Regions from separate parts of the Desulfovibrio psychrotolerans genome, predicted to be linked through region 2. Evidence: riboswitches for the same ligand, from Rfam matches in the RefSeq annotation. Region 2 holds a riboswitch; the other holds the start of a gene.

Region 1 (24,178 bases), on a different contig from region 2:
ACACGTGCAGGGACAGTGGCGAGCAGGACCAGCAGCAGGCTGAAGGTCAGCACCCGGAGCAGGAAAGGGCATGTGTCCCCTCCGGTAGCAGCCGGGGATGAAGGAAGCGCCTGGATGATTGAGAATGCCGGAGGGGAATCGGTTGCATCTGCACTGTTCATGAGTGTGTGTCCGTTATGTGCTACAGGAAAGCCGGCAACGGCAGAGTCCTGCTGCCAGCATACACAAAACGGACCGGACGGCAATGAGAATGCAATCAGCAGCGCAAGGTCGCCCGCAGCCTGTCGGGATGCAGCAGAAGATCAAGCCCATCCTCAATGCTGTATACGGTCACATGGGCGGCAAGCAGTGCCTCGGCGGCAACGCCCTCACGCCCCATCACGGCAACGGCAAGGGCGGCCCGTCTGAGCATCAGTCCATCATTGCGTCCGTTGCCGAAGGCGACGCATCGGGTGGCATCCAGCCGCAGCAGGGCTTGCAGCTTGGCACTGTCCTGCGGGATGGAAGCGGGGACAGAGCTGCACTCCGGCTTCTGCGGTGCGGCATTTCCATTCTTGCCGCCGGAAGGCCCTATGACCATAACCTCAGCCGGTAAGCCCTGCATGGCGCGGGTAACCGTGCCGTGTGTATCGGCTGTGAGCACGACAATACGCAGGGCCGGTGCCAGCCGGGTAAGGCGTTCTGCCACGCCGGGCAGCAGCTCTCCATCCAGCGCCACGGTGCCGTTGTAATCCAGAACAAGCGTTTCAAGGGCAAGGGATGCCCCGCCGGGAATGGTTATCTGCAGCATGCATCTTCCTCCTGTGCGGCTTCGAGCAGTGATTCCAGTTGGGCGATATCCGGGAGGCCGTGCGCTCTGTCCCAGCATTGGCGTATGCGTCCTGCACTCATGAGTACCAGCCTGTCCGCCAAGCGGAGAGACTGCCCAAGGCTGTGCGATACCATGATAACCGGTATGCGTTGCTTCAGCGTGACGAGCAACGATTCGATTGTGCGCGAGGCAACGTTGTCCAGAGAGGCTGTGGGTTCGTCCAGCAGCAACAGGTCCGGGCGCATGGCAAGGCAACGGGCGAGGCACAGGCGCTGTTGCTGGCCTCCGGAAAGTGTTTCGGCAGGCGTATCCAGCCTGTGGGCCACTTCGTCCCACAGGGCGGCTTCTTTAAGTGCCTCTTCCATGCGGGGAGTGATGGATGCCTGCGAAAGGCCCAGCGCATGACGCAGGGGCAGTTCCATGTTCCGGCGTATGGAAAGGGGCAGCACATCCGGCGACTGGAAAACCATGCCCACGCGGACACGGAGGCGTGAAGGATCGCTGAAGGCGGAACCATAGATATCCATATCCCGGCCATCCAGCCGCAGAGTGGCGCAGCCTGCTGTGCGGCTGCCGGGCAGGCATTCATTCAGGCGGTTGAAAACACGCAGCAGCGTTGTTTTGCCGGAACCGGATCTTCCCACCAGCACCGTAGCGCCCTGCGCAGGCACATTGAGGGTTATGTCATGCAGCACTTTTGCGTTGCCGAAGAAGACGGAGACATCAGCCAGCCGCGCGGCACTGGAAACGATGGAAGGAAAGTGGTCTGGCGAAATCATGCGGGGTTCCTGTGAACTGATCTTTGCTATGAAGAAGGTTAGCGGACAACAGTCCCTTCCCATCTGCGTTCCAGCGCCAGTTGCAGCATGCGGGCGCCGGCGAGCAGGCTCAGGGAAAGGGCCAGAAGCACAAGGGCGGCGGCAAAGCCCTGCTGGAGTTCCGTGGCATCTCGGTATTCTGCTGAGCGGTAGAAGATGGTAAAGGGCAGGGCTTCAAATCTGGCGGTCACACCGGCTGGCAGCCCTGCATTGGCAACCACGCCTGTCAGCATGATGACAGCCGTATCTTCTGCGGCGCGTCCGGCGGCGAGCAGCACGCCGCCCAGAATGCCCCGGCCCGCAGCCGGAAGCAGCACGCGGCGCATGGTGGCCCATTGCCCCAGCCCCATGGCGGCACTGCTCAGGGATAACTGGCGTGGAAGCGCCTCCAGCGCGCCGCGGGTGGTGGTGACGAGCACGGGCAGTACGAGCAGGGCAAGACAGGCAGATGCCAGCAGTAGGGAAGGGCCAGTCTGTGGCAGCAGGGTGCGTCGCAGGGTGAGCAGCAGGGTGAAACCGAACAACCCCATGACAATGGAGGGAATTCCGGCCAGCAGGTCCAGTGCCAAGCCCAGCCATGCCCGGACTGCAGGGCGGGCGAATGCGGCAAGGTATACGCCGCAGCCAATGCCGGGAATAAGGGCGAAAAGCATGGTCAGGCCAAGGAGGGAGAGGGTGCCCACACACGCGGGCCAGATGCCGTCCCATACGGGAATGCGTCCGGTCATGGCGTCCAGTGCCGGGACGTTGCCGAAAAACAGTTCGCTGCCCAGTGCACCGTGTCCGCGTACAAGCAAAACTCCGGTCAAAGCGGTCAGTGCCGCCGGAACCACAAGGGCAGAGAACCACGCCCATGCGGTGATGAGGGAAAGCTGCGGGTGCTTCATGCGCCGTATCCGTAGGTGGCCGAAGAGCCGTTCTTTGTCGGCAGCGCCCTGAGAGCCAGTTGCACTGCCACGTTGACAAGCAGCAGAAGGCAGCCAGCCACAAAGAGCGAACCGTAGGCCGCGCTGTGGGTGTCTGTGGCGAGCACAAGGCCGATGTGAGCTGTGAGGCTGCGGATGCTGTCAAAGACAGAGTGGGGCCATTGCGGGGCGTTGCCTGCCAGCATAAGCGGAATGAGCGTATCGCCTATGGCGCGGCCGAATCCGAGAGCGGCGGCGGCAGACAGGTTACCCCGGCAGGCAGGCAGCACAAGATGGACAAGGATTTGGCGGCGGTTGAACCCCAGAGCGGCCCCGGTGAGGTGTAAGCGCCTTTCCATCTGCTGTATTCCGGCATCCATAACCAGCACCATGGTCGGCAGCGCCACCAATGCCAGCACCAGTGCCGCCGTTGCCCAGCACAGGCCGGAGCCGCGACCCGCTGCTTCCCGCATAAAGGGAACCAGCAGAAAGAGTGCGGCAAATCCGTAGACCACAGTGGGAAAGGCTGTCATGCCGCGCAGCAGGGCAAGGAGCAACCGTGCAAGCGGCGCGGGAACAAAACCACGTATGCTGCAACACAGTCCCAGTGCCAGCGGCCAGCCCAGTGCCAGAGCGGAAAGCGCAAGACACACAGACGCCGCCAGCATGGGCAGAATACCGAATTGGCCGGTTTCGGGTTGCCATGTGCCGCCCAGAACGGCAAGACCCTGCCCGCCTGTGAAGACGGGCAGGGCAAAGAGGAACAGAAAACCGAACACAGCTGCCACGGCGCATGCCACTGTTGCGGCAGCTGTACCGAGCAGCAGGCCCGCAATGCGGTCCTTGTTGCCGGGCATATTATCTTCCGGTCGGTATGTAGCCGCTGGCGCGGATGATTTCTTCACCTTCGGCAGTGTACAGGTAGTCGATGAAATCCTTCACCACCCCCTGCGGCTCGCCCTTGGTGTTCATGTACAGCTTGCGGGTGATGGTGTAGCTGCCATCTGCAGCATTTTCCTGCGAGGGGGTCATGCCGTCCACGGTGGGGGCCTTCACTGTGGTGTCTATGTGGCCTATGCCCACATATCCGATGGCACCGGGGTCCTGTGCCACGGAGGTCTTCATGGCACCGTTGGAGGGCACCACGTTGGCGGAAACGACAACGGGACCCTTGGCAAGCATTTTGCCGTCGAACACTTCGCGGGTGCCGCTTGCTTCGTCACGGGTGTATAGGGTGATGGCCCTGTCTGCGCCACCTACTTCGTTCCAGTTGGTTATCTTGCCTGCATAAATATCGCGAACCTGTTCGGAGGTGAGCTCGGTTACAGGGTTTTCCGGGTGCAGCACCACCGCCACGCCGTCTATGGCAAAGGCAAAGCTGACGAGCCCGTACTTTTCTACTTCTTCGGGAGAGAGCGGGCGTCCGGCATTGCCGATATCCACAAGCCCCTCGCCCGCCTGCTGAACGCCCAGTCCGCTTCCGCCCCCGGCAACGCTGATGCGGATGTCGGTGTTTACGGTCATAATGCGCTTGGCGGCTTCTTTCATAACTGAAATATGAGCGGTGCCACCGGCAATGTTTATGCTGCCCTGTTTGCCCTGAAAGGCATCAAGAGGGGCTGCCCATGCCATGGGAACGGCAAGGGCCAAACAAAAGACAGCAAGCATAACAGGACGGAAGATGCGCGACATGAGTCTCTCCTTGCTTGGTGTGGAATAGGGGGGCAATGGCGCGTGCCATTGGCCGGATGTTACGATCAGGTGACGATATCCGCAGGGAACGTCGTGGACAAATTGATTGTGATGATGAATATATCTCTTATATATTTATAATATCTATATTACATCGTTTCGGACCCTCTGCCGGTTAGCGGATTGCGGGCATCCGGGGCAGACCTCGGCACGGGCAAAGCTTCCTGTGGTGTGTGCATTGCAACAACAGGAAATGGCACTGTGCCCGGAGATGCCTTTTGCAGCGCAACCCAAGAAGTATCTGATTGTTGCGGATGTTCCATGACAGTCGCGCACAAATGCGTTATAGAAGAATACAGCCCCTTTGCGGGGCGGCATAAACACTGTTCGAACACTCAAGAAATCTGTCTCCCATCGGATGCACCAATCGCAAGGAGCCGTTACAATGACGTCTTTTCTTTCCCCTTGGCTCATATGGTTTCTGGCCGGAGTGCTCATCATGCTTGCCGAACTGGGTGCCCCCGGGTTCGTTATTATGTTCTTTGGCGTAGGGTGCCTGGCAGCGGCCATAGTGGCAGCCGTGGCACCGGACGCCTTTGCCGTGCAGGTGGGGGTGTTTATCGTGGTAACACTGTTCTCCCTGCTCACCCTGCGCAAAGTGGCGGTGCGTGTCTTTGTGGGGCGCAGCGAAGGGGGCATGCAGGAGGATACCGGCAACGTGCAGGTGGGCGCGCGGGTACGGATTGAGGTGCCTTTGCAGGCGGGCAGGCACGGCAGGGTAAGGTTCAGGGGAACCATGTGGACCGCCGTGGCGCAGGAAGACATAGCCGCCGGAGAAGAGGCCGAAATAACAGGGGTGGACAGGAACAACCGTTCGTGCCTGCTGCTGCGTCGAGTGCCTGCGGGTGGCGGCGAGAACTGACAAATGATGGCGGAATGCGGTGCCGGGTGAAACGTGTTTTTGCCCGCCCGAGAGTGTCCGCGTGGAACCGTAAATGGATATGCTTCCGGAGGCGCGGCCTCCGGTGGCCAACGGACCTTCCTACAAAAGGAGAATACCTGTGTTAACACCGGCAACAATAGCATTGATAGCAGTGGCCGTACTGCTTGTTGTGGTTCTTATCAAAGGGGCGGTCATCGTGCCCCAGAAAAGTGCGGGCATAGTGGAGCGGCTTGGCAAATACAGCCGCACCCTTGAAGCGGGCTTTCATGTGCTGGTGCCCTTTGTGGACCGCATCGCCTATTCGTTCAGCCTGAAGGAACATGTGGTGGATGTTCCCGCCCAGATATGCATCACCAAAGACAACGTGAGCGTGGAAGTGGACGGCATCATCTATCTGGAAGTGCAGGATGCCTTCAAGGCTGCCTACGGCATAGACAACTACCTGCGCGCGGCCTCGCAGCTGGCACAGACCACCCTGCGGTCCGCCATTGGTAAGATCGATCTCGACAAGACCTTTGAGGAGCGGGAAAAGATTAACACCGAAGTCATTGACGCCATTGACCAGGCGGCCATGTCGTGGGGTGTGAAGGTACTGCGCTACGAAATTAAGGATATAACGCCTCCTCATTCCGTCAAGGAAGCCATGGAAGCGCAGATGACGGCCGAACGCCAGAAGAGGGCGAGTATCGCCACATCCGAAGGTGTGCGCCAGAGCATGATCAACCAGTCTGAAGGTGAAAAGCAGAAGCAGATCAACGAAGCGCTGGGTAAGGCGGCGCAGGTTACGCTGGTGGCCGAAGCAGACGCAAAGCGCATAGAACTGGTTGCAACGGCTACGGCGCGCGGTATCCGCGATGTGGCGGAAGCGGTTAAGGGAGACGGCGGGCTGGAAGCTCTGAACATGCGCCTTGCGGAGCAGTATATTACGCAGTTCGGCAACCTTGCCAAGGCCACCAACACGGTGCTCATGCCGAGCAACGTGGCGGACGTGGCAGGCGTTATTGCTACGGCCATGTCTACCGTGAAGGAAGTGGGCGGGCAGGGAAGATAGCATTTTCCCATCCGTTTTTTAGCGCGGAACATATGCAAGCGGCCCTGCCGCATTCGTAGCTGCGGCAACATGCCGGAGACGGGTGCGCAGGGCCGCATCGTTTTACAGAGATGTCAAATAACAATTTTGTAAACACAAAAATGGATGTTGAAAGGGGTGGGGAGCGTAATCCGCACTGCCCATCCTACAATTTTGCCTGTTTCAGATCGCCGGAACCCCTCGTTTGGGGGATATCGCCGTGGATGTGCAACGGATAGTACGGGACGACAGGAGGATTGCCGCTCTGATTTATGTTGTTAATGCCAAAATTGTAAAAATAGAAAATTTTGAAATGACAAATTTGTTTTTCAATATCCCTGTTTCCGGTGAACGGTCTCGTCCCCACTTTTTTGAAGGTTTGCTAAGTGGCTGATACCATATCGGATAAAAGAAAAAAGGGTGCAGTGTGCAGTTTCGGCATCGGCTTTGCTTGATGCGGTGTATGAACGATACCCTTGCCAGCCTCAAGATTAAGGTCCTTGCAGACATCAGCAATGTCATCAACAAGGCGCTCGACCTGGAACAGTCCATGGGCGAGATTCTGGCCATTCTATCTGACAACCTGAGCATGAAGCGCGCCACCATAACGCTTATGGACCGCGCCAGCGGGGCGCTGGTCATTACGGCGTCGCACGGGCTTTCGCCTGAAGAGAAGAAGCGCGGGGTGTACAGGCTGGGCGAAGGGGTAACCGGCATGATCTTTGAGACTGCCCGCCCTTATATCGTGCCCGATGTGCACAATGATCCGCTTTTTCTGGACAAGACAGGTGCGCGGAAGGTGGAGCGTGACAGGGTTTCCTTTCTCGGAGTGCCCATTCTGCTGCATGCCACCCCCATAGGTGTGCTTAATGTGGACCGCCTGTTTGATGACGATGTGTCCTTTGACGAAGATGTGGGCTTTCTGACCATTGTTGCCACGCTTATTGCGCAGTTCATCAGCCTGAACGAGCAGGTGGAAGAGCGCGTGGATGAGCTGAAGCGCGAAAATGTTTCTCTTCGGTACCGCGTCTCCAAGGAGATAAAGGGGCCATACATTGTTGCCCGCAGTCCCGCCATGCTGGATGTGGAACGGCAGGTGGAGCGCGTTGCCCCCACCCGTGCCACGGTGTTGCTGCTGGGGGAATCCGGCGTGGGCAAAACGCTTATCGCCCGCGTTATTCATGACCTTTCTGACCGGGCAAATTTTCCATTTGTTAAGGTGAACTGCGCCTCCATTCCCGAAAATCTTCTGGAATCTGAGCTGTTCGGCTATGAGCGTGGGGCGTTTACGGGCGCGGTGAATTCCAAGGCCGGGCGGTTTGAAGAGGCGAACAAGGGAACCATTTTTCTGGACGAGATAGGCGAGCTGCCTCTTGCGTTGCAGGCAAAGCTGCTGCGCGTGATTCAGGACCGCGAGTTTGAACGGCTGGGCAGCAACCTCACGCGGCGGGTAGATGTGCGCATTATTGCCGCCACCAACCGCGACCTTGAGGATTTGGTGGAACAGAGCCTGTTCCGGCAGGATTTGTTCTATCGCCTGAGTGTTTTCCCCATCCTCATTCCTGCCCTGCGGGAACGCAAGGAAGACGTGGTGGGGCTTCTCAATCACTTTCTCGGGAAGGTTGCCACCGAATACGGCCGCCAGATTGCCTTTGAAGCCGACGCGCTGGACATGCTGCGCCGCTACGACTGGCCCGGTAACGTGCGCGAGATGGAGAACCTTATCGAGCGGCTGGTCATTATGGCGGAAACCTCGCGCATTGAAACCCACATGCTTACGCCGCTGCTGGCGTCCAACGGTTCTTCTGGCGATACGGGCAGCTTTTCGGATGGTGCAAGCCCCCATCATTCGCTCAGAGATATTGAGCGCACAGAGGTCATTAACGCCCTGAAACGTGTGGGCTGGATTCAGTATAAAGCCGCAGATGAACTGGGTCTTACCCCCCGCCAGATGGGGTATCGCGTAAAGAAATTCGGGCTGGAATCTCTTATCGCCTCCGAACGCGCCCGCTACCGCTGAGCGCAGGATTTCCTTCCTCCTTCCTCGCCTGAAGGGCGGCTGCGTCCTCTGCTGCACACGGCCTGTGCAGCAGAGACGCATGACCGTCGCGAGCATTCCAATTGACCGGTTGACGTTTTGCCCGCTTGTGCTGCATGTGCATAACTGACGTTGCGGCGTGGCGGAATGCAACATGCGGAAACTATTCAGACAGGTGGACGCATGTGCTGCGCTTGCCCCTGCACAGGCAGTTCATCGCACACACGGAACATGGGGTGACCGGCACATGAAAGACAGGGCCATTTTGTTCGACTGGGGTGGGACGCTCATGGAATCCATGCCTTACTATCTGGGGCCGGGCAGCGGCTGGTCTCAGGTGCCGCCCGTGGAAGGCGCTGCGCAAACCCTGCAGCTTCTGCGTTCTTCATGGCTCATGGGGCTGGCGTCCAATGCGTCTGAATCTGAAGAAGGCGAGATACGGAAATCGCTGGAGTGCATGGGCGTGGGGCTGCTGCTGGACAGGATATACACCTATCGCAGCATCGGGCGGCCCAAGCCCTGGCCGGAATTCTGGCGGCATGTGCTTGCCGACCTTGGGCTTGCGCCGGGCCGTGTGGTGATGGTGGGTGACGACTTTATGGGGGATGTGTGGGGCGCGACGAATGCAGGAATGAGCGCCGTGTGGTTGAACCTTGGCTCCGCCGATGTGCGGAGTGGTGACCGTTATACGACGATTCACCGGTTTGCAGACCTGCCGCAGGCGTTGCGCCTGCTGGGGTTTGACTGATAACCGCGTAAGGACCAGAGTCAAATAGCCATGCACTGATGAAAGCAAAAAAGCCGGGGAACGCCCCGGCTTTTTTTTACGCTGTTCCGGATGGTTGAGTGCGTTATACCACCATGCCGAAAGAATGGATCACGTTCTTGCGGAAGGCGCGGGTACGCCACACTTCTTCCGCTCCTTCACGGTGCAGGTCTTCCGTCACCAGCGAGCGCAAGGTCTCCATCTGGGCAGCTGTCAGTTGCAGCAGCCGTATGTCTCCCAGCAGTGCCAGAGGGTCGCTGACATCCGCAGGCATGGGATCGCTGCCCGTGTCGTGGTACAGAAAGCGTATGGTGCCCTGAGGGCTGGCCTTGCAACGTTCCAGAAAGCTGATCATCGTTATTCTCCTGTCCGCACAGTACGTCACCGTCCGGCGTGTTCCGGGACCATGGTTCCCGGTACCAACTCCGGATGCGGCACCCGACAACAAAAAAAGACCTCTCATGCCGAAAGGTCGATGCGTTTGCTGACATCGCCTCATGGATCCGCGCAACGCGCGGGTCGGCTTTGGCACCTTGCCCACAGGGCAGGTTGCCGGACGGTCAAAGGGCCTTTCCCTCGCGTCCTCGTCATGAGTAGTGACAGGGGTGGATATATGAATCTTGCTCCGCTGTGTCAACAAGGAAATGTGGTATTTGTCATATAGCAGGAAAAACAGAATGTTACCGTCCTGTATGCGGGGATTGCGTCGTACTTTTCAGTACTACTTTTCGGGCGTTGTTCACGAAAATGTCATATGATGAGTACTGCTCCTTTTTCCCGCGCTGGCGTTTCGGGGCATGATAGGATAGGCAGTACGCGAAAACAGGGCATTCACGCACAACGAGGCATCGGGCGTATGGGGAATTTTTTCGGTAACATGGTCACCGGGCGGCAGCGCATGGGGGTAGCCGCCCTCATCATGGCGGCAAGCGTGTTTCTTTCGCGCTTCATGGGACTTATCCGCGACAAGGTTATATCCTATTACCACGGTGCCACCGTGGAGTCGGACATTTATTTCGCCTCCTTTGTCATTCCGGATTTCCTGAACTACCTGCTGGCGGGCGGCTATTTTTCCATCACGCTCATTCCGCTTCTGGCCGAATATTTTGAAAAGGGCGAGGAGGAGGGGTGGAATTTTCTTTCCGCCGTTCTGTGCTGGGTATTTCTGGTGGCGGGCGCGCTTACCGCACTGGCTTGGGCGGGGGCACCGGGGCTTGCCGCTGTTGCCGCGCCGGGTTTTGGTGGCGAGGCTATGGCCCGTCTGGCTTTTTTCCTGCGCATCATTCTTCCCGCGCAGGTGTTCTTTCTGCTGGGAGCCTGCCTCTCCGGCGTTCTGTACATGCGGCGTCAGTTTGCCGTGCCCGCCCTTACTCCGCTTGTGTATAACGCCTGCATCATTCTCGGCGGTCTGCTGATGATAGACCGCGGTATGGAAGGTTTCTGCTGGGGGGTTCTTGCGGGGGCAGGTGCCGGGAGCTTTCTGCTGCCTCTGCTGGCGGTGCGCGCCGGGGGGGGGATGCATCTGCGTGTGCGGTTCTTCCATCCGGGAGTGCGCCGTTTTCTGCTGCTGGCGCTGCCGCTCATGATCGGGCAGTCCATCGTGGTGCTGGATGAGCAGTTCGCGCGCATTTTCGGCTCACTGACCGGGGACGGAGCCGTTAGCCTGCTGAACTACGCCCGGCGCATCATGCAGGTGCCTGTGGGCGTGATTGCACAGGCGGCGGGCGTGGCTTCCTTTCCTTTTCTGGCAGCTTTGGTGGCAAAAGGGGATGAGAAGGGCGTGAACACGACCCTGAATTCGGCCATGCGTAACACCATGCTGGTGATTATTCCTGTCAGCGCGTGGATGATTGCCGCAGCGGAACCCACCCTGCGGCTCATCTTCCAGCAGGGCGGATTCGGGCATGAGCAGACCGCCCAAACAGTGCCCTTACTGCGTATCATGCTGGTGGCGGTGGCCTTCTGGGGTGTGCAGCAGCTTACCGGGCGCGCCTTCTACGCGCGCAAGGATACCATTACCCCGGCGGTGACGGGCACGGTGGCAACGATTGTGGCATTGCCCCTGTACTGGTGGCTGTCCGGGCTTTGGGGGGCACTGGGGGTGGCCGCTGCGGGAACGGTTTCTGTGGTGTTGTACAGCATTATGCTGGCGGGAGTGTGGCGCATGCGCTACGGAGCACAGGCGTACGAAGGCGTGGCGCGTGTTTTTGCCGTTGCTGCGCTGTGCTGCCTGCCTGCCGCCATAGGGGCGTGGCGTGTGGCGGATATGGTGTCTGCGTTTATGCCGCAGGCTCCGCTGTGGGGAGCGTTCTGGTCGCTTGCGGCCAGCTTTGGCGTGTTCGGCCTTGCGTATGCTGTTGCGGCGCGTGTGGCGGCTCCTTCTCTGCTGGACCCGTTGCTGCGCCTTATCCGCAGGAAAGGACAGCGTACACGGCAATAAAACAGGGCACCGGCCTTTTGTTATGCCGGATGCCCTGTGGAGCGATCTGTCAGGCTTTCTGCCGGAATATCTGCCGGAACATCTGTCCGAATATTTGCCGGAATCTCTATCAGGCGTTGTGGCAAAATTTTGCCAAGCTCATTTCAGTCGCGCAGTCAAAAGCTCTTCTGGAGCGGGCTGCGGTATGGCTACTGCTCCAGACCTCCGCTGCCCGGGCCGTCGAACATGGGGCCCGTGCCAGCCGCTTCCCATTCCGCTTCCAGCGCAGAGAGTTTTTCATCCAGCCACTCATACAGGGCGCGGGCGGTATTGTAATTCATGACAATGCGTGAATGCACGTTGCGCGTTACCGCCTTCTGTTCACCCTCTGCAGGAATGATCTCATGCCCAATGGAGCCGTCCGGGGAGATAATGCGTTCTGAAAAGGAGGGCAGCTTGTCACTTTCTGTGTAAAAGTTCATTTCCACTTCGCCGTGGGGGTTCACACCACCCCACACGCCGTGAGCGTATTCGAGAGCCGCGTCAGGCTTAATTTCGTACTCGTAGCGGATTCTCGCGGGGAGCTTGTATCCCTTGCTCATGTCTTCTCCTTTATGCGTGGAAGGCGGCTGCTGCCGCCGATGGATTATGAGGAAGTGTCCAGAATGCTGCCGGTGGCTCTTTCCGGTGCGGCAAGCGGAGTCTGTATCGCCAGCGGGCCATGCTGGGGCAGCTGCCCTGCGCGGAGCCGGGAAGAAAATCCGGCCATGTGCCGCCGCTGCGCATCGGAAACCATGTCGCCTATGATGATTTCCGTATCATCCCGGAACGTGGTGTAAGGCCTGCTGAACATGGGCCTGCGCACGTCCTCCAGTCCCACATGGCGCTGCGGAACAATGGTGAGCATGCCCGGCAGCTGCTTGTTTTGCGGAATAATGGAAGATTCTGCCATGGGGTCCTCTGCTGCATGGGGGTGTCCGATGCGGACGCGCCGGGAGCGGGTTCGGCCTGCTGACCGTCACAGTCTGTGGCAGACCATAACAGGCCGTTCTCCCTTGGCAGATACTACGGCAGGAGAGGGGGGAAGTAAAGCGCACGTGCTGTCTGTTCCTTCCGGCGGAATGCCGCGATTGCCCGTGATTACTTGACGCGGACCCCGGAATACCGCAAAGTCACCCCCAATCAGAGAGTACAGCCTGTAGATGATTCCATTCTCGCAGGCCGTTTGAAAACGGCACAACTGAACCGCAGGAAGAAGTCCGGACCGGTGCGTGGTGAAACCGCACGGAATGCAGGACGGTCCTTTCCCGCGGGTGCCTTTTTAACGGTCCGCTAACAGCAAGCCGGGGACGAGTATGAGCGAATATACGAGCGAAGTGGTGGAAGTGCGTCCGTATCTGGACATGGAACTGCTCATGAGCGTGAGTCAGGAGAACCGTGTGGACGGCAACACCATGGAAATGATGACGCAGTTCTGGGAATCGTGGGCACCGCGCCTCCATGTCCGCAAGCTCAAGGTGGGCAAGATTCAGTACCTTGCCGTGTGGCTGGATGAATCTGTGGAAGCCGATGTGGACGGAGTGTGGGATACCTCGCCTTCCAGCGCGTTTCTTGCGGGTAGCCTAGCGCAGGTTATGGTGATGTGCGCCGTGAACCAGGTGCTGCCGGAGGTGCAGGATGCCGGATGCGCTCCCGCGCCCAAGCCCACGGACGGTCTTGTGGAGGCTCTGGAGGAAGAGGGCTGTCCGTACAATGCCGATGCCACGGCTCTTTCCCGCCGTTTTGCCGTGATAACCCACTTTCCCTTCAAGGGAGCCTGCGAAATCTGTTATTTGCAGAAGGACTGCCCCAAGGGTGCAGGCATGAACAAGGATGCTTCCTCTATCGTGCTTCCCGGCTATGAGCGTGGACAGGACTAACCCGCGCGGGGAGTCCGGTTTTTCGCTGTCTTGTTATTCCGCAATGGCAACCCGGAGGCGTATGCTCGCTTCCGGGTTTTTTTGTGCCCAGTCGAGCAGCTCCTGCCGTTTACAGTTTTCTGCGGCAACGGAAGGCGCGTCTGCAAGCAGGGCGGCGGTGGCAGGGTGTTCCGCGAGCATTCTGCCGAAACGGTATCCGGTCGTTTGCACGCCCTGCGACAGAAACTGTGCGCCTTTCTCCACCATGATGAGGTTGAAGAGCAGCAGGGTTATGTGTCCGGGCACGATTTCTTCTTCAGCTTCTGCGCCGCGCGTTATATCACCGCGCAGTGCGGCGTAGGGGCTGTTGCGGCGCATGGCAATGCCTGCGGCACCGGGCAGGGCTGCAGCCAGCCCCATGCGTGCCCCGTCGTGCACCACGGCGGTGTCTATGTTGTCCACCGGCATCCCGTCGATGAATACGGTCTTAATCCTGTCTTCCACGTAGCCGTGGGCAAAGTCGAACCCTGTTTCCAGCACATACCGCACCGTGCCGCCCACCGGAGATTCCACCACCACACCGTGCTGCATGATGCCGGCCCAGTGGTTCATGCCTTCCGCATCCGTTCGAATAGAGATGTCCATAAAAGTTATTCCTGGTAGTTTATGGTTCGAATTTGTCTTTCTCTGATTTCAGGCTAACTATATATAACCGAGTCAGATAGAGGAAAAAGTCGAATTATTTGTGGATGATTGCAGAAAAATGGCATATTCTGCACTCACTTTCGTATGTATCCCATGTTTTCCATGGGAGCAATTGCATAATCGGACTGTGGTGCAAATGTGCATCGCAGTAAATGCCGCATAGGCCAAGAGGGTATACGCCATGTCAAAGATTCTCAGAGTGAATACGAAGGATCGCACCTTCCGTTATGAAGAACCGGGTCAGTACGCAGGGCTGGGCGGCCGGGGTCTGACCTCGCGCCTTATCCTGAACGAAGTGCCTGCCGATGTGCACGCCCTGAGTGGCGACAACAAGCTTGTCGCTGCCATAGGCACACTTTCCGGCACTGCCGCCGCAAACTCGGGGCGTATCTCCGTAGGGGCCAAATCTCCGCTCACAGGCACCATCAAGGAATCCAACTCCGGTGGTTCCTTTTGCCAGAAGCTGGCCCGTCTGGATATTCTTGCCATGGTGCTGGAAGACAAGCCCGCCGATGATGCTCCCTTCTGCAATATCATTATCACCAAAGACGGCGTGAAGTTTGAAGATGCCGCCGCCATCACCGGCAAGGGCACGTATGACTCCATGGGCTACATTCTGGACAAGTACGGCAAAAAGGCCTGCGGCATGCTTATCGGACCCGCTGGCGAAGCCTGCCTGACGGCCGCATCCATCCAGTTTTCCGACCCGTGGGGACGTCCCGCCCGAGCAGCCGGTCGCGGCGGTCTGGGTGCCGTGATGGGCTCCAAGAAGGTGAAGGCCATTGTGGTGGACGATACGGATGGCGAGCGTTTTGCCTACGCCGATGAAGAAAAGTTCAAGATTGCCTCCAAGCGCTGGGCAGAAATTCTGCGCAGCCACCCCGTCACCGGCGAAGGCCTGCCTGCGTTCGGCACCGCCGTGCTGGTGAACATTGTCAACGAAGCCGGAGCGTTTCCCACCAAGAACTTCCGTGATGGCCGCTGTGCGCACGCTTCTGATATCTCCGGCGAGAAAATCGCCGAGTTTATCACCAAGCGCGGCGGCAAGACCAAGGAAGGTTGCCATGCGGGCTGCATCATCCAGTGCTCGCAGAACTATGTGGACGAAAAGGGCGAATACGTTACCTCCGGTTTTGAGTATGAAACCGTGTGGGCCTTTGGCGGCAACGCCCTGATCAAGGATATCGATCAGATTGCGGCTCTTGACCGTGCCTGCGATGACCTTGGCGTGGACACCATCGAAACCGGCAACACCGTGGCCATTGCCATGGACGGCGGCGTCATTCCGTGGGGCGATGGTGAAGCGGCCCACAAGCTGGTGTACCGCATGCTGGACAAGAAGGACTACCTCGGCAAGATTGTCGGCAGCGGTGTGGACTTTGCGGCGCAGGCATTCGGCGTGGACCGCGTGCCCACCGTGAAGGGACAGTCCATGCCCGCTTACGACCCCCGTGCGGCAAAGGGTATCGGCGTAACCTACGCCACCACGACCATGGGTGCGGACCATACCGCAGGATACGCCATCTGCCAGAACCTGCTCAAGGTGGGCGGCGATGTGAACCCGCTGGGCAAGGCTGGGCAGGTGGAAACCTCCAAGGCCCTGCAGATTGCCACCGCCACTGTGGACAGCCTTGGTCTGTGCCTCTTTGTGGCCTTTGCAGTGCTGGATACGGCGGATGCCGCACAGGTAATCTGCGACATGGTTTCTGCCCGTCACGGCATTAACTTCACTCCCGACGACTTTGGCGCACTGGGCATAAATACCCTGAAGGATGAGCTTGCCTTCAACCGCGCTGCAGGCTTTACCAAGGAGCATGACCAGCTTCCCGCCTTCATGATGAAGGAAAAGCTGGCACCCCACAACGTGGTGTGGGATTTCACCACCGACGAACTGCAGGGTGCTCTGGTCGATTAGTTCCGGAACCGCTTTGCGACTGATATGAGCAGGGCCGGGCAGCGCAAGCTGTCCGGCCCTTCAGCATGATGAAAGGAGTTCTTGAGTTTTTTCGCCTCCGGCGGGCAGGGACCAAGCGGCCCCTGCACCCCGCATAAGCGAGGTACATCCGTTTTTTGATTTCAGGCCCGGCTTTACAGAAATCTGTCTTTTCGAAAAGACACGGTTTATCAGCTATCTGCGGGGCCGGGCAGCACAAGCTGTCCGGCCCCTTTAGCGTGGGCAAATATGGGTGAAAGGGGCACCGTGGCGGCAGCCTGTGGTGTCCTGTTTACGTGTTAACGCATGGATTGCTGTGGTTCCGGGGGCAGCTACTTGGCGCTGGCGGGCTTGTCGCCCAGCACGTCCGAAAATTCTTCTCCGTAGATGGTGAGCATGACCATGGTGAAGCTCAGGATCAGCGGACCGTAGAGAATGCCCAGCATGCCGAAGGCCTTTATGCCGCCGAGAATGGACATGAAGATGAAGAAAACGGAAACGCCTGCGCTGTCGCGCATGAAGTAGGGGCGCAGAAAACTGTCTATGGCGGCAACGGGCAGGGCGCACCACAGGGTGAGGAACAGGGCGTTCTGCCACTCGCCCATGATGAGCAGGTAGAGTGAGGCGGGAATCCACACCAGCCCTGTGCCGATGACGGGAATAAGGGAGCAGAATCCCATCACCGTTCCCCAGAAAAGAGCCGGAATGCCCACAAAGGCAAGGCCAAGGCCGCCCACTATGCCTTGCAGCACGGCCACCAGCAGCCCCCCCACCAGCACGGAGCGCGAAACCTGACGCAGGGTGTTGATGATGTGGTCTTCCTGTTCCTCTCGCATGGGGCACAGGTATTTTACCGCCGCCAGCATCTTTTTGCCGTCCTTGAGCAGGAAGAAGATGATCAGCAGCATGAGCAGGAAGTGGAAGAAGAATGTCACCGTATCTCCCAGTGCTGTGGTGGCAAAGGAGATGACGTTTTGCCCCACGGTCTTGGAGAGCAGGGTTATGTTGTGCTTAAGGTCCAGTTCCACCGGGTCCACGAACGGCAGTTTGGCCTGCAGCCACGCTATGGCAGGCTCTATGTGTGTTTGCTGGAGCAGGGAATCAAAGTCCGTTACGCCCAGCCAGTGGTTCACGGCACGGATGCTGTCCAGCGTCTGCGGTATGAGGCCGGAGAGAAAAACGGCTACCGGCAGGGCAAAGCAGATAACCAGCACACCCATGACGGCTGCCGCGGCCGGAATTTCCCTGTTGCCGAATCGGTTCAGCACGCGCGTGTAGAGCGGAGAAAAACAGGCTGCAACCACGATGGACAGGATAACAGTGTGCAGGAAGGGCCGTATGAGCCCGTACATAAGGTACAGGGCAAGCAGCAGCAGTACGATGAGGAAGTAGCCGTACAGCCCCTGACGCGAAAAGCTGCGCCGTAACTGTTCCAAAGGTGTCTTGTTTTCTTCTGCGGGGAAGTGGTCAGTGTTTTCCGGTTGTTCAGACATGGGGTATTATCGGCCTTATGACGGCTACATGGCTCCGGCGGGTTTTCCCGCCAGTCCGCAATAGCCGGGGTCGTTTTCATCGTTTCGCTGCGGGTTTTTAAAGTGCCACATCATGCAGTCCTGCCCGATGCAGAATTTCATCTTGTCGTCCGATGTCTTGAGAAACGGGCAAATTTTCATCCTTGCCTCCTTTTCGGGTAGCAACATTTCCGCCTCCTCATGACAGAGTTGAAACATGGTTGTAAAGCAGCGTGTTAAATGGGTGCCTTTACAACATATCCTACTGTAAACGGCAACCGATTGCACTCCTTTTCCGATTTGCGTGGCCATGTGCCCGGGGGGAGAAAATGCAGGCGACGGCTGTTTTTTTTCTTTTTCCCCTAAAGGGAAAGTCAAGTTGGCCGATAAGCCTAATGTTATGGTGTGGTAGGTGATTCTTTTTTACGCATGCTTTTCGGCGTTCATCCATATGTATCCCCGCTGCGGCGGGTATGCCGGGGATGACCGGAAACAGGAGACACAGGAGAAGTATAATGGATATAGGTTCTATGAAGGGCGGCGCGGAAGGTGCCTTTAACGTAATGGAAATGCAGCGCATGGCGCAGGCAGAGAATCAGACCGGCGTTCAGGACCAGAACAGGCTTGCCCGGCCCGAGCCGCAGGCCGGTGCCAAAACGGAAACCCCTATGGCTGTGCAGGGGCTGGGCGAAAATCTGGATGTGATGGTTTAGCGGACTTTAGTGAGCATTCATTTTCGCAGCATCGCCGTAGGGTACGTTTTTCAACACCTTTTTAGCCGCTGCGGCGGTACTGGGGTGTGATTCCGCCGTAAGGCGGAAGGTGCGAACGGTTGCGGAAAAGACCCTGTAAGCGAATGAGAGTCGGGCGGTGGTGCATTACGCGCTGCCGCCCGCTTTGCTTGGGATATGCCTTTCCCCCGGCGCTGCCTTGCCGTTTACCTGTCCAGAAGACGCATGGTGCGCAGTACCGCGTCCATGATGTCCTCGCTGTGCTGTCTGCCAGCATGCGGTCCACTTCGGTCATCCGGTTGGCCAGAGGGCAGGTCATCCGTCAGGCCAGCGGACAGATCGTCTGGCAGACCATGAGGCAGACCATGGAGCCGCCCGCCCGAATCGTCACCCGGCCATGGACCGGGCCTTTTGCCAGTTTGTGGCCCGGCCATGGACGCGGGCAGGGGCAGAGTGCCGAAGTCCGCCTCACGCATACCCCCTTCGCCTGCCAGAGAGGTGTCGAACATGGCAAGCCCTATGCGCTCCATTATGCGCATGGTGGCGCGTGCATGTTCTTCATGGATAAACGGTGCCTGCGCCCCCTGCATCATGAGCATTTCCATGGAATAGCGCTGCAGCCGCTCGGCAAACTCCCGTGTCTGTCTGAGCGCCTTTTCCAGTCTGCGATACCGGCGGAGCAGAACAGCCTGCGGGTCTGCATCTTGGGGCAGTGTGGAAAGAATGTGCAGCCAGAAATCCAGCACTTCCGTATACGCCGGGTCGGAAGCGGGATACCGCTCCAGAAAGCGCAGCAGGAGTGCAGGGCAACCGTAACGCGCCGCCCGCAGGCGGATGCGGGCGTGGCGTGCAACGGGCGGCGGCAGTACCCGGTGGATGGTGTTCAGCACTTCGTGCGGAATGACCGCGCAAAGGCGCAGGCGCGGGACAATGGTTTTCCACAGGTTGCCCGGAATCCCGAACGGCACCTTGGAGCCATTGTCCAGCAGAAGCGTGCCCGTGCGCGGATGGGACTCCAGCACCGTGGTCAGGTACCGGGCTTCGTGGGGCAGCAGGGGGCCGCAACTGTCTCCCGGTGTTCCTGAAGCGTGTTGCGATGCACTTGGTGAACCGCCCTGTGAATCGCGCCGTGAAACGGCCTGTGAGTCGTCCCGGAAGTCGCCCCGCGAGTCTCCCTGACAATCTTCTTGTGAACTGGCGGGCGTGAGCACGGTGTCCAGCTTTGCGTGCAGCACCGTATCGGGAAAAAGCAGAAGTTCAACAAAGGTTTCGTGGTCCGGGTGGTCCGGGCACAGCACGGCGCGTAGCGTATCCGGGTCATCCCCGCCCAGAGATGTCTGTGCATAGCGCAGGCCGTCCGTACCCGGTGTCCGCTCTGCCTGCGCCCATTCTAGCAGCAGGTGCAGCACCGTCCGCACATGCGGCCTGATTGTTCCCGCAGCCGGAAGGCCAGTGGTTTCGGCAACAGTGCTTGCCGTATCCCGCGTTTCGCCGTGGAGTTTCGGCACGGCCTTTCCCGGCGTGGCACTGTGCAGGGTGTGTCCCCTGACGGCGGTTGTGTGCGGCAAGCGGCTGCGCGGCACGTGCGTGCTCCCTGTCTCTTAGCTGGCCGGACCCTGCGGGGATGTGCGGGCGGGGTCCGCCGATTCAATTTTTACCTCGTTCCACAAGGCATCCATCGCCTCGAAGGAAAGGTCTGCAAACTGGAGCCCTCTTTCCCGCGCCAGCGCCTCCATGCGTTCGAACCGCTCAAGGAATTTCAGGTTGGTCATGTTCAGCGCGGCATTGGCCTTAAGCCCCTTGCGTCTGCCGAATTCCACCATGGTGAAGAGAATGTCGCCGAATTCCCTTTCCTGCGCCTGCGTATCGCCGCTTGCGCAGGTATCGCGAAATTCCTGCCATTCGGCATCCAGCTGGCGTTCCACTCCCGCGTCATCGGGCCATGTGAAGCCGATGCGGGCAGCCTTGGAATTAAGCCTGTAGGCTTTGAGAAGCGGCGGCAGGCCCTTGGGCAGGCTGTCAAAGGTGCCCTTGGGCCGCTGGGGGGCGTTCTCCTCTCCCACCTTTTTTTCCGAGCGCTTAATGCGTTCCCAGTTGGCCCATACGTCCGCCACGCTGCTTACGCTGGCGTCATCAAATACGTGGGGGTGGCGGCGGATCATTTTGGCCGCGTTTTCGTTTATGGAGTCGGAAAGGGAGAAGCCCTGACATTCATACAGGCGGCTGATGAACAGCATGAGAAACATCACATCGCCCAGTTCCTCACGCACATCCACAATTTTTCCGGCGCGGATGGCGTCTACCAGTTCAAAGGTTTCTTCCAGCAAGTAGTCGCACAGCGACTGCGGTGTCTGTTCCTTGTCCCACGGGCAGCCATCCGGCCCGATGAGTTTTTCGATGACGTTTTGCAGGGCTGTTACTGCTTCCGGCAGGGTGGTCTTGTTCATGTGTGCTTCCGTAGAAAGAATGTGGAAAGAAGAGGGTCGCGTATGGCAGCCGTCCGGTTCGGCGGCGTTCAGTACAGGCGCTCCGGCATGAATTGACGCAGAAAGGCGGTTGTCTGCTGCAGGTAGGGGGCGGTTTGCGAATTGTACACAAAGTCGGCGTTTGGCATAAAATAGGTTATGCAGGCCAGCAGCACGGTGCAGATGAGCACACCTTTCACGCCTCCCAGCAGCAGACCCGAAAAATGGTCCAGCCAGGCGGCCGGTGTAGCCCCTATGAGCTTGTGCAGAATGGCCGCAAGAAGGGACGTGCCGATGATAACGCCTATGAAAATGCCCGCGTAGGCCGCAATGCCCGCCCATGCGCTGTCTGCAATGACGGTGCTTACATAGGGTGCGGCTTGGGCGTAGTATGCATTGGCGGCCAGAAAGCCCCCGATAACGCCGACAATGGCGCCCATTTCTGTGATAAGCCCCCTGAAGAGCCCCCGGATGAGAAAAAAGCCGGTGATGACGATGAAGGTTATGTCCAGCGCGTTCATGATGCGGATATCCGGCATGGGTATGGGTTGTTGCGGATGTGGGCACCGTGGTGCCGCATTGCAGACACTGGATAGCAGAATCCCTTGGCGAGGGGAAGGGCGGCAAGTGTCGCGTTCCGGCAGCAGGGAGGGTATCGCATGACGATAAAATTCTGTCGTGCCGGCAAAACGCGTTGCCGCAGGGCGGTATTCTTTGTAAGGAGTGTAGTGTCGCATGCGGCGGCAGAACAGGAACGAATGATGCGCGGAAGCGCAGGAGGATGATGGGCACTCTCTCTCTGGCAGCTCTTAAGGCGGGTATGCGCCTCACGGCCGATGTGATGGACAGGAACGGAAGAAAACTGCTTTCCGGCGGAGAGCTTCTGACTGAACAGTCACTGCGCGTAATGAAGATTTGGGGCGTGACCGAGGCGCAGGTGGACGGTGCCGGGCAGGACGGGGAAGAAGCCGGATTGCCTGACGAGATTTCGCCGGAAGTGTACGAGGCGGCCCGGCATCGCACGGCAGAGCGTTTTCGCCATAACGACGAAGCGTTGCCCGTGGTGCAGGAGCTGATGCGCCTGTGCACCATGCGCCTTGCCCGCCGCGTGGCGGAGCGGCAGGCGGAAGGGGCAGACAATCCGCTCGGGGTTCTGGATGAGCCTGTAGTGCCCAAGCCCGGCATACCGCAGCCTGCCCCGGTGGAAGCGCAGGCGCTGATGCAGGAGGATATGAAGCTCGGCTCCCTGCCGTCCGTATTCCACAAGCTGGTGGAGGTGGTAAACGACTCCCGCAGTTCCGCAACCGATGTGGCGGAGGTAATAGCCAACGATACCGACCTTGCCGCGCGACTGCTGCGGATAGTAAACAGCCCGTTCTACGGCCTTCGGGCGCGTATAGACACCATTTCGCGGGCTACAGCCATTATCGGCAGCAACCAGCTGGTTTCTCTGGCCATGGGGGTTTCCGTCATTTCCTCGTTCAAGGGTGTTCCCCATGCGCTGGTAAGCATGCGCCATTTCTGGGAGCATTCCATTGCCTGCGGAGTGGCTGCGCGTATACTGGCAAGCCATCATCGTGCGCCCAATACGGAAAGGTTCTTTGTGGCGGGCATTCTGCATGATATAGGAAGGTTGGTAATCTACAAAAGGCTGCCGGACCACGCCTCCCATCTGCTGTATGTGGCGCAGCAACGGGGAAGCCTTGTGCACCAGTGCGAAAAAGAGGTGGTGGGGTTCACCCATGACCGGCTGGCAGGCATGTTGCTCAAGGCATGGAAGTGCCCTGTTTCGCTGGAGAAGAATGTGCGGTATCATCACCTGCCCGGCATGGCGCACAATACGCTTGAGGCGGCGTTGATGAGCGTGGCGGATGTGCTTGCCAATGCGCTGGAAATGGGAACAAGCGGCGAGAGGCTTGTGCCCGTGCTGGACCCTGCGGCATGGGAGGCATTGGGCCTGCCCGTGAGCCTGCTGTGGCAGACGGCTGTTCAGATGGACTATCAGGTCGCGGAAATTGTACGCTTAATGGAAGTCGATGGCTGACACATCATCTTTTTCCCTGTCGGGAAATCATAGCCTGGAGCAGCGTCTCCGGCACCTTGAGGAGCAGGCCCGCTTCACGCTGGATGTGCTGGAAATGGCGTCCACCCTTGGTGATTTTCAGACCAGTATCAACAAGCTGCACGAGCCCACGGCACTGCTGGAAGAAACCATTTTGCGCATAGGCGAGCTTGTCCATTTTCCGGTATCGGCCTTCTATCTTGTGGACGAAGCCAGTTCGGACTTTGTTCTCTCCCTGTGCAGACCTTCTGACTTTGCGGACGAACTGGAAGCAGAGGTGCGGCAGCTCATCGACAACGGCGTGTTCTCCCTTGCGGTGCGTGAAAACAGGCCCATTACCGTTTACTCCCGCGACAACCGGTACCGTCTGGTGTTGCACGTGCTTGCCACCACGTCGCGCACACGGGGCATGTTTGTGGGACTTATGCCAAAAGGGGAGCGGAATCTTTCCGGCATTCTTCTGTCTCTTTTGTCCATCGTGCTCAAGCACTGCGCCAATGCCATAGAGAGCTTTGAACTGTACCGGCTTGTCCGGCAGGGGGAACGTGAACCCCGCGAGGCGCTGGAGTCGCTGCCTGTGGCGGTATTTGACGTGGCCGGAGACGGCGGGGTGGTGTATGCAAACAGTTGCGCCCGCAGGCTGGCTGTTGCCGCCGGGGCGTGGGGCGCTCTACCGTTGGGTCTTGCGGGCGATGATCACATGGCCGGGTTCGGTCTGCACCTGCTTGTTGTGCCGGAAGATCGTCCGGTCCTTCAGTCATTGCTGGAGAGCAGCCGTGCGGGCGAACTGCCTGAGGGAACAACCCTGCGGCTTGCCGTTGCCGCCGATGCGGAGCAGGCATGGGCTGCCGTGCATGCCTGTGCCATACCCGAGCAGTTTCCCGCCACGCGGGTGCGCTGCGTTTTTTCGCCTCTTGAGAAACCGGCGGAGCCAAAGGGGGGGAAGGGGCTGTGAAACTGGCGTCTCTTGTCAATGTGCGTGTACTCGCTGTGGATGACGACCCTGCTATCCGCGATAACATGCGGGTGTATCTGGAAGATTGCGGCAGCGTGGTTACCACGGCGGAAAACGGCCGTGCAGGTCTGGCTGCGTTGCGTGCCGACATGCCGGATATTGTGCTCGTGGACCTGCGCATGCCGGAAGTGGACGGCATGGAGTTCATCCGCAAGGTGTGCAGTGCTAACCCGTTGCTGCCCGTGGTGGTGGTTTCCGGAACAGGGGTGATGCAGGATGTCATAGACGCCATGCGGTGCGGTGCATGGGATTTTGTGACCAAGCCCTTGGTGGACATGCAGATTTTGGATTACGTGATGGGGCGGTGCCTCTCCCGGGCGCAGCTGCTCAGGGAAAACGAGGCGTACCGTCAAGGTCTGGAAAGCAAGGTGGCCGAGCGGACTGCAGACCTTGAGGC
Region 2 (6,320 bases):
AAACCAGATCAAAGCAACCGCGTTACCGCGCGCACCTCATAAACTTCCGCCGCTTTGATCATACCTTCTGCGCACATGTTCGCAAAACATGCGCTGTACCTTACCATGAAAAGCACACTGGACGACAGACATCTGCTGGAACAAGGCCCTGTAAGCAGGCTCTTTTGTAAATACGCGCTGCCAAGCGTGGTTACTGTTGTATTCTTCGGCATTCAGAATATTGTTGATGGCGTAATTGTGGGCAACCATATAGGCCCGGACGCCATGGGCGGCATAAACATTATTCTGCCGCTCTTCAACATTATGCTGGTGGTTGCACTTGTTGTGGGCGTTGGCAGCCAGACCCTTGTGAGTCTGGGGCTGGGTGAGCAGAATATTGCACGTTCTCAGGATGCCATGACCACCGGGTTCTGGACGCTGGTTCTGGTGGGCCTGCTGACAACGCTGCTCCTGATACTGCTTGCCGAACCGCTCACACGGCTGATGGGCGCGGACGAGCGGCTGCTGCCCCACGCACTGGGCTATCTTTACGGACTGGCGCCTTTTACGCTTCCGCTGATTTTGTGCTTCTATTCCGACATCATGCTGAAGGCACTGGGCTACCCCAAGGTTTCCATGTCCATCATGTCTTCTGCGGTTGTGCTGAACATACTGCTGAGCCTTATTTTTGTGATCGGCCTTGGGTGGGGCACGATGGGTGCCAGCATTGCCACGGGCATTGCCTTCAGCACCGGGTTTTTGGTTTCCGGCAGAATCACCTTTAACCGGAAGCAGCGCCTCTCCATGCTGAAGGGACGCTTCCGCCTGCCGCTGTTGCGCAATGCGCTTTACAACGGCTCTTCCGAAGGCATGTCGGATTTTGCGGCTTCTGTGAGCATTCTCATCATCAACCTGACGGTGGTACGGATGCTGGGGGCGGATGGCGTGGCGGCATTCACCGCCATAAACTACATCAACTTTACCGGCGTGCTGCTGTTTCTGGGGATTTCTGACGGGCTGATTCCTGTGCTGAGCTTCAACCACGGCGCACGGAACCACGCGCGGGTGAGGCAAATTTTCCGCTTTGCCGCAAAGGTGAACACCTGCATCGGCGTCTGCGTGTTCATTGTGCTGCAACTCTTCGGCGATGCTGTGCTTCTTCTGTTCTTCGACAGCCGCGAGTCCAGCGCGTTCGGCATTGCGGAGGCAGGCCTTTTTATCTACGCCTTCGCGTTCCTGATGAACGGCCTTAATGTGCTTATCACCGCCTATTTCACAGCACTGGGAGATGCCAGAAGCTCGATTATTGCCGCAACGCTGCGCGGTCTGGTGTTTGTGCTGGCAGGGGTTGCGGTTCTTCCGAAATTCTTCGGCATCTCAGGCGTTTGGATGGCTATTCCGCTGGCAGAACTGCTGGCACTGGGCGTGGCATCATTCCTTGTGGTACGGGCAAACCGCACGCTGCTGAAGCCTGCTGACGACTGATAAAACTCTCCCTGCGGCGGTTAACGCCCCCCCACCACTGCCGCACGGCCTATGCGCGAGGCACAGAAAGACAACGGCCCCCGGCGCATACGCACCGGGGGCCGATTCTTTTCCTGAATATCCTGCTTCTGGAACGGCTATGGCTCCAGCGCCTGCGCCATGTCGGCCAGAATATCATCTATATGCTCAATGCCCACTGACAGGCGGATGAGGTCGGGGGTTATGCCGCCCGCGCGCTGCTGCTCCTCCGTAAGCTGCGAATGGGTGGTGGAGGCGGGATGGATGGCAAGGCTCTTGGCATCGCCCACATTGGCAAGGTGCGAGACCAGCTTCAGGCTGTCTATGAACCGCGCCCCTGCCTGCACGCCGCCACGGATGCCGAACACCACCATGCCCCCGTAGCCGCAGCCGTTTCCGGCAAACTGCTCGCGCGCCGCCGCATGGCCGGGGTCATCCTCCAGTCCCGGATACCGCACCCACGCCACCTGCGGATGCGCCTGTAAAAACTTTGCCACCCGCAGGGCATTGGCCCCGTGCCGTTCCATACGCAGGCTCAGCGTTTCCAGCCCCTGCAGGAACAGCCAGCTGTTGTCCGGGCTTATGCAGCCGCCCAGATTGCGCAGCGGCACAAGCCGCAGCCGCAGGGCAAACGCCACCGGGTTAAGCGGGCCGAGGTCGTGCGCATAGCGCAACCCGTGGTATGAGGTGTCCGGCTCATTGAACAGGCTGAACTTGGGGTCGGTCCAGTCAAAGGTGCCGCCGTCCACAACCACGCCGCCCAGCCCCGTGCCATGCCCGCCGATCCACTTGGTAAGAGAATGCACCACCACATGCGCCCCGTGTTCCAGCGGGCGGAACAGGCACGGCGGGGTGAAGGTGGAATCTACCACCAGCGGCAGATGAAACTCCTGCGCCACCTTTGCCACATCGCGTATGCGCACCACATCCAGCGCAGGGTTGCCGATAACCTCTGTGAACAGCATGCGCGTTTTGGGCGTTATCTGCCTGCGGATGGAATCGGGATCGCTGAAATCCGCAAAGCGGGTGACGATTCCCTGACGCGGCAGGATGGCATCGAACATGGTGTAGGTTCCGCCATACAGGTTGGAGGCGGAAACAATCTCGTCTCCGGCACGGCAGATATTCAGCACGGTGTAGTGTACGGCGGTGGTGCCCGATGCCAGCGCCACCGCTGCCGCCCCGCCTTCCAGCGCGGCGAGCCGCTGTTCCAGCGCGTCCTGCGTGGGGTTCATCAGGCGGGTGTAGATGTTGCCAAGCTCCTTAAGGGCAAAGAGATTGGCGGCATGTTCCGTATTGCGGAACAGGTAGGCCGCAGTGCGGTGCACGGGAATGGCCCGGGCGTTTGTGCTGTCTGCCGTGAACCCTGCGTGCAGGGCCTTGGTTTCGAAACGATGGCCGGTTGTCATGACTGTATGCTCCTGTCGTTTGCGGTGTGGTTATGCGGACGTTCTATCATGAACACCCCGTACGATGCCCGGATATTCGGCAGCAGCGTTACATGCCGGGGAAACAGGGTTCCGCAGGGCATGGTCACTGCCGCCTCGCGCATGATGCGGAAGGGGATCTCGCGCGCATAATGCCGGAAATCTTCCAGCGTCAGCACGCGGATATTGGGGGTATCGTGCCATTCAAAAGGCAGCTCTTTAGTCTTGGGAGCCCTGCCGCCGAACATGGCCTGCCACCGCACCCGCCAGTAGCCGAAGTTGGGAAAACTGACGATGCCGTGCCTGCCCACGCGCAGCAGGTGCTCCAGCATACGCGAGGGACGGTGCACCTGTTGCAGGGTCTGGCTTACGATCACATAATCAAAGGCGTTGTCCGGATAGTGGGGCAGTTCCTCGTTCACGTTGCCCTGCACCACGCTCAGCCCCTGTGCTATGCACCGCACGGCGGCTGCCTCATCCAGTTCTATGCCGCTGCCGCGCACCCCTTTTTCGCGCACAAGGTAGCCCAGCAGCGAACCGTCGCCGCAGCCCACGTCCAGCACGCGGCTGCCCGGATCTATCCACGAGGCGATGACCTGCTGGTCAAAGCGCAGTGCCGTGTTGCCGTTGTTTTCAGACATGGCGCAAAAATCCTCCCAGTATGTCGCTGAACCGCTCGTTGGGCAGCAGAAACGCATCATGCCCCCATTTTTCCGTTATCTCGCAGAAGCTCACTTCCGCACCCGCCCCTTGCAGGTGCGCCACCAGTTCCCGCGACTGATAGGTGGGATACAGCCAGTCAGACGTGAACGAGACCACCAGAAACCGCGTATGGGTGCGGGCAAAGGCCTGCGCGGCATAGCCCTGCGGGTTGTCCAGTTCCATATCGAAGTAGTCCGCCGCCTTGGTCACGTACAGGAAGCAGTTTGCATCAAACCGCTGCACGAACTTGCGCCCCTGATGGTGCAGGTAGCTCTCTACCTGAAAATCCGTCTCGAAGTTGAAGGAAAGCCGTTCCCTGTCCTGCAGGTTGCGTCCGAACTTCACATGCATGGACTCGTCTGAAAGATAGGTGATGTGCCCTATCATACGCGCCACGGCCAGTCCCAGATCGGGGGCCGCGCCGCCGTAGTAGTCGCCGTGCTTCCAGTTGGGGTCGGAGATCACGGACTGCCGCGCCACCTCATTGAAGGCGATGGCCTGCGCCGAATGCCGCGTGGTGGTGGCAATGGGTACGGCGGCCTCCACCATATGCGGATACCGTGCAGCCCATTCCAGCACCTGCATGCCGCCCAGCGAACCGCCCAGCACGGCACGCAGCCGGGGAATGCCGAGATGGCTGACCAGCGCATGCTGCGCCGCCACCATGTCTGATATGGTCACCACGGGAAAATCCAGCCCGTAGGATCTGCCCGTGGCGGGGTTCACGCTTGCGGGTCCCGTGGAACCGTAACAGCTGCCCAGAATGTTGGAGCAGATGACAAAGAACCGGTCCGTGTCCACGGGCTTGCCCAGCCCCACGTATTCATCCCACCAGCCGGGGCGGTCTGCACCTGTTCCCGCGCTGTCCGTTGTGTGGTTGGCCGCGTGGGAATCGCCTGTGAGGGCATGGCAGATGAGCACGGCGTTGTCCCGCGCGGGCGAAAGGGTGCCGAAGGTTTCATACGCCAGTTGCGCATGGTCCAGCACCGCGCCGCTGCGGAAGACCAGCGGTTCCGGCAGCACAAACAGCCTTGCGCCGTTGGCGGGCTCCGGCTGTGCGGGAATATCTGTATCTGTTTGTTGTATCATGATGTTCTCGTTATGCGGTTGTTCTTGTCCGCCTTGTGTATCCTTGGCTGGCCGTGGCTGCCGTGGCAGGCCGAGGTTGGTCATACGGCCATATATACGGCGTTTTGGCTGCCAGCATCTGGCCCAGGAGTATCGGTACCGGGAACCGGAGAAGACCGGATGCCGCCGGATAAAACCCGATACGCCGTGCCAGCCCGGTCTGGACCAATCAAGACCGGACAGGAATACGGACAGCCTACACCATTTCTCCCGGCATGGGGAGATATGGGCGTCATTCCGTAGAAGCGTATTTGTTTGCGCAGGGAGAGAGCAACGCGCCGGGGCTTCCGGCAGGAAGGGCGCGTTATGCGGGCACGGGGCCCTTAGGGCATTCGCCGCCCGAAGGGAGATTCTTCGCCACGTCCGCCACCTTCATGGCGGGAAGGCGCACTGCGGCGCGGCACGCGCACGGGAACAGGCTGGGCCTGCGGACGGGAGGCGGCAGCGGCTATTCCCAGCACGGCGGCAGCAAGGCCGAGCACGGCAGCCACCAGTGAAGAGGCCAGCACATGCGGCAGGGAAGCGTCTGCAAGGGGGAGAATTGAGGCTGTGAGAGGGGTCATGGCGTATTTCCTCATCGGTCCCGGAACCGGGCTGGCAGTAGCACCTTGGGCCGGCACCGCACATGCGGGCGGGCTGTCAGGTTGCTAGGCGGTCAACGAGCCAGGTCTCTCGCGCCTTCTTAATGATTTTCATTCTTGATAATCTATCCGTCCGTTCACGTCAAGCACGGGTATTGCCGTCATCGGGGCAATTACACCGCCTGAGGCGCACCGCATATCCTTGTGCGGAGCATCTGGACATTGCGCACGGCTTGCCCTATCCAAACATATACATAACGCATCCATGCGGCGTGCAACGGCCTGCACCGCCTCCCCAGCAACCAAGAAGACCGTTTCAGAGGTATTCCATGACGCTTCTTTCCCAGCAGATTTCCGGGTTCATCGAAAATTCCTCGTGGATCCGCAAAATGTTCGAAGCCGGCATCGCCATGAAAAAGCAGTACGGCGCAGACGCGGTGTGCGACTTCAGCCTTGGCAACCCGGACGTGCCCGCGCCTGCTCAGGTGGGCGACATACTGCATGAACTGGCGGATTCCGCGCAAGAGCCCTTCGCCTTCGGCTACATGCCCAACGGCGGGTTTCCGTGGGCGCGCCAGATAATCGCTGATCTGGTGGCAAAGGAACAGGGCGTGGACGTTTCCGCAGATGACTGCCTCATCTCCTGCGGTGCCGCCGGTGCCATGAATGCCTTTTTCCGCGCCGTGACCGAACCGGGTGACGAGGTGGTGGGCGTGGCTCCCTATTTTGTGGAGTACGGGTTCTATACCTCCAACCATCAGGTTTCGTTCAAGGCGGCCATGTCCAAGCCGGACACCTTTGAACTGGACGTGGACGCCATTGCTGCCGCCATGACGCCCAAGACCCGCGCGGTTATCATCAACTCGCCCAACAATCCCACGGGCACCGTATACGGCAGGCAGGAAATAGAAGCCCTTGCCGCCCTTCTGGACGCCAAGAGCCGCGAATACGGCCGCCCCGTTTTCCTTGTCTCCGACGAACCATACCGCTTTCTCGCCTT

What was found. A riboswitch is a leader RNA that binds a small molecule or an ion and turns the genes downstream of it on or off. The one in region 2 is predicted to bind S-adenosylmethionine.
Region 1: it holds a riboswitch for S-adenosylmethionine, as region 2 does, so the genes downstream of both, HUV26_RS02425 (hypothetical protein) here and HUV26_RS07950 (hypothetical protein) in region 2, are expected to answer to the same signal.

Annotation. Positions count from the first base shown of each region.
Region 1 is NZ_BLVP01000001.1:532,877-557,054, reverse strand. It holds gene HUV26_RS02475 (ATP-binding protein) at 1-161, opposite strand, end outside; gene HUV26_RS02470 (HAD family hydrolase) at 257-790, opposite strand; gene HUV26_RS02465 (ABC transporter ATP-binding protein) at 778-1,590, opposite strand; gene HUV26_RS02460 (ABC transporter permease subunit) at 1,629-2,516, opposite strand; gene HUV26_RS02455 (PstC family ABC transporter permease) at 2,513-3,391, opposite strand; gene HUV26_RS02450 (phosphate ABC transporter substrate-binding protein) at 3,393-4,226, opposite strand; gene HUV26_RS02445 (NfeD family protein) at 4,672-5,148, shown strand; gene HUV26_RS02440 (SPFH domain-containing protein) at 5,288-6,220, shown strand; gene HUV26_RS02435 (sigma 54-interacting transcriptional regulator) at 6,702-8,258, shown strand; gene HUV26_RS02430 (HAD family hydrolase) at 8,431-9,024, shown strand; gene HUV26_RS02425 (hypothetical protein) at 9,128-9,397, opposite strand; SAM riboswitch class I at 9,535-9,638, opposite strand; gene murJ (murein biosynthesis integral membrane protein MurJ) at 9,899-11,482, shown strand; gene HUV26_RS02415 (hypothetical protein) at 11,671-12,063, opposite strand; gene HUV26_RS02410 (hypothetical protein) at 12,108-12,413, opposite strand; gene HUV26_RS02405 (hypothetical protein) at 12,817-13,380, shown strand; gene HUV26_RS02400 (hypothetical protein) at 13,414-14,004, opposite strand; gene HUV26_RS02395 (aldehyde ferredoxin oxidoreductase family protein) at 14,246-15,979, shown strand; gene HUV26_RS02390 (AI-2E family transporter) at 16,330-17,490, opposite strand; gene HUV26_RS02385 (hypothetical protein) at 17,515-17,670, opposite strand; gene HUV26_RS02380 (hypothetical protein) at 18,024-18,221, shown strand; gene HUV26_RS02375 (hypothetical protein) at 18,446-19,747, opposite strand; gene mazG (nucleoside triphosphate pyrophosphohydrolase) at 19,841-20,686, opposite strand; gene HUV26_RS02365 (CvpA family protein) at 20,755-21,225, opposite strand; gene HUV26_RS02360 (HDOD domain-containing protein) at 21,486-22,748, shown strand; gene HUV26_RS02355 (PAS domain-containing protein) at 22,741-23,721, shown strand; gene HUV26_RS02350 (HD domain-containing phosphohydrolase) at 23,718-24,178, shown strand, end outside.
Region 2 is NZ_BLVP01000008.1:35,351-41,670, reverse strand. It holds gene HUV26_RS07970 (MATE family efflux transporter) at 106-1,464, shown strand; gene HUV26_RS07965 (O-acetylhomoserine aminocarboxypropyltransferase/cysteine synthase family protein) at 1,602-2,891, opposite strand; gene metW (methionine biosynthesis protein MetW) at 2,888-3,550, opposite strand; gene metX (homoserine O-acetyltransferase MetX) at 3,543-4,700, opposite strand; gene HUV26_RS07950 (hypothetical protein) at 5,063-5,302, opposite strand; SAM riboswitch class I at 5,311-5,431, opposite strand; gene HUV26_RS07945 (pyridoxal phosphate-dependent aminotransferase) at 5,650-6,320, shown strand, end outside.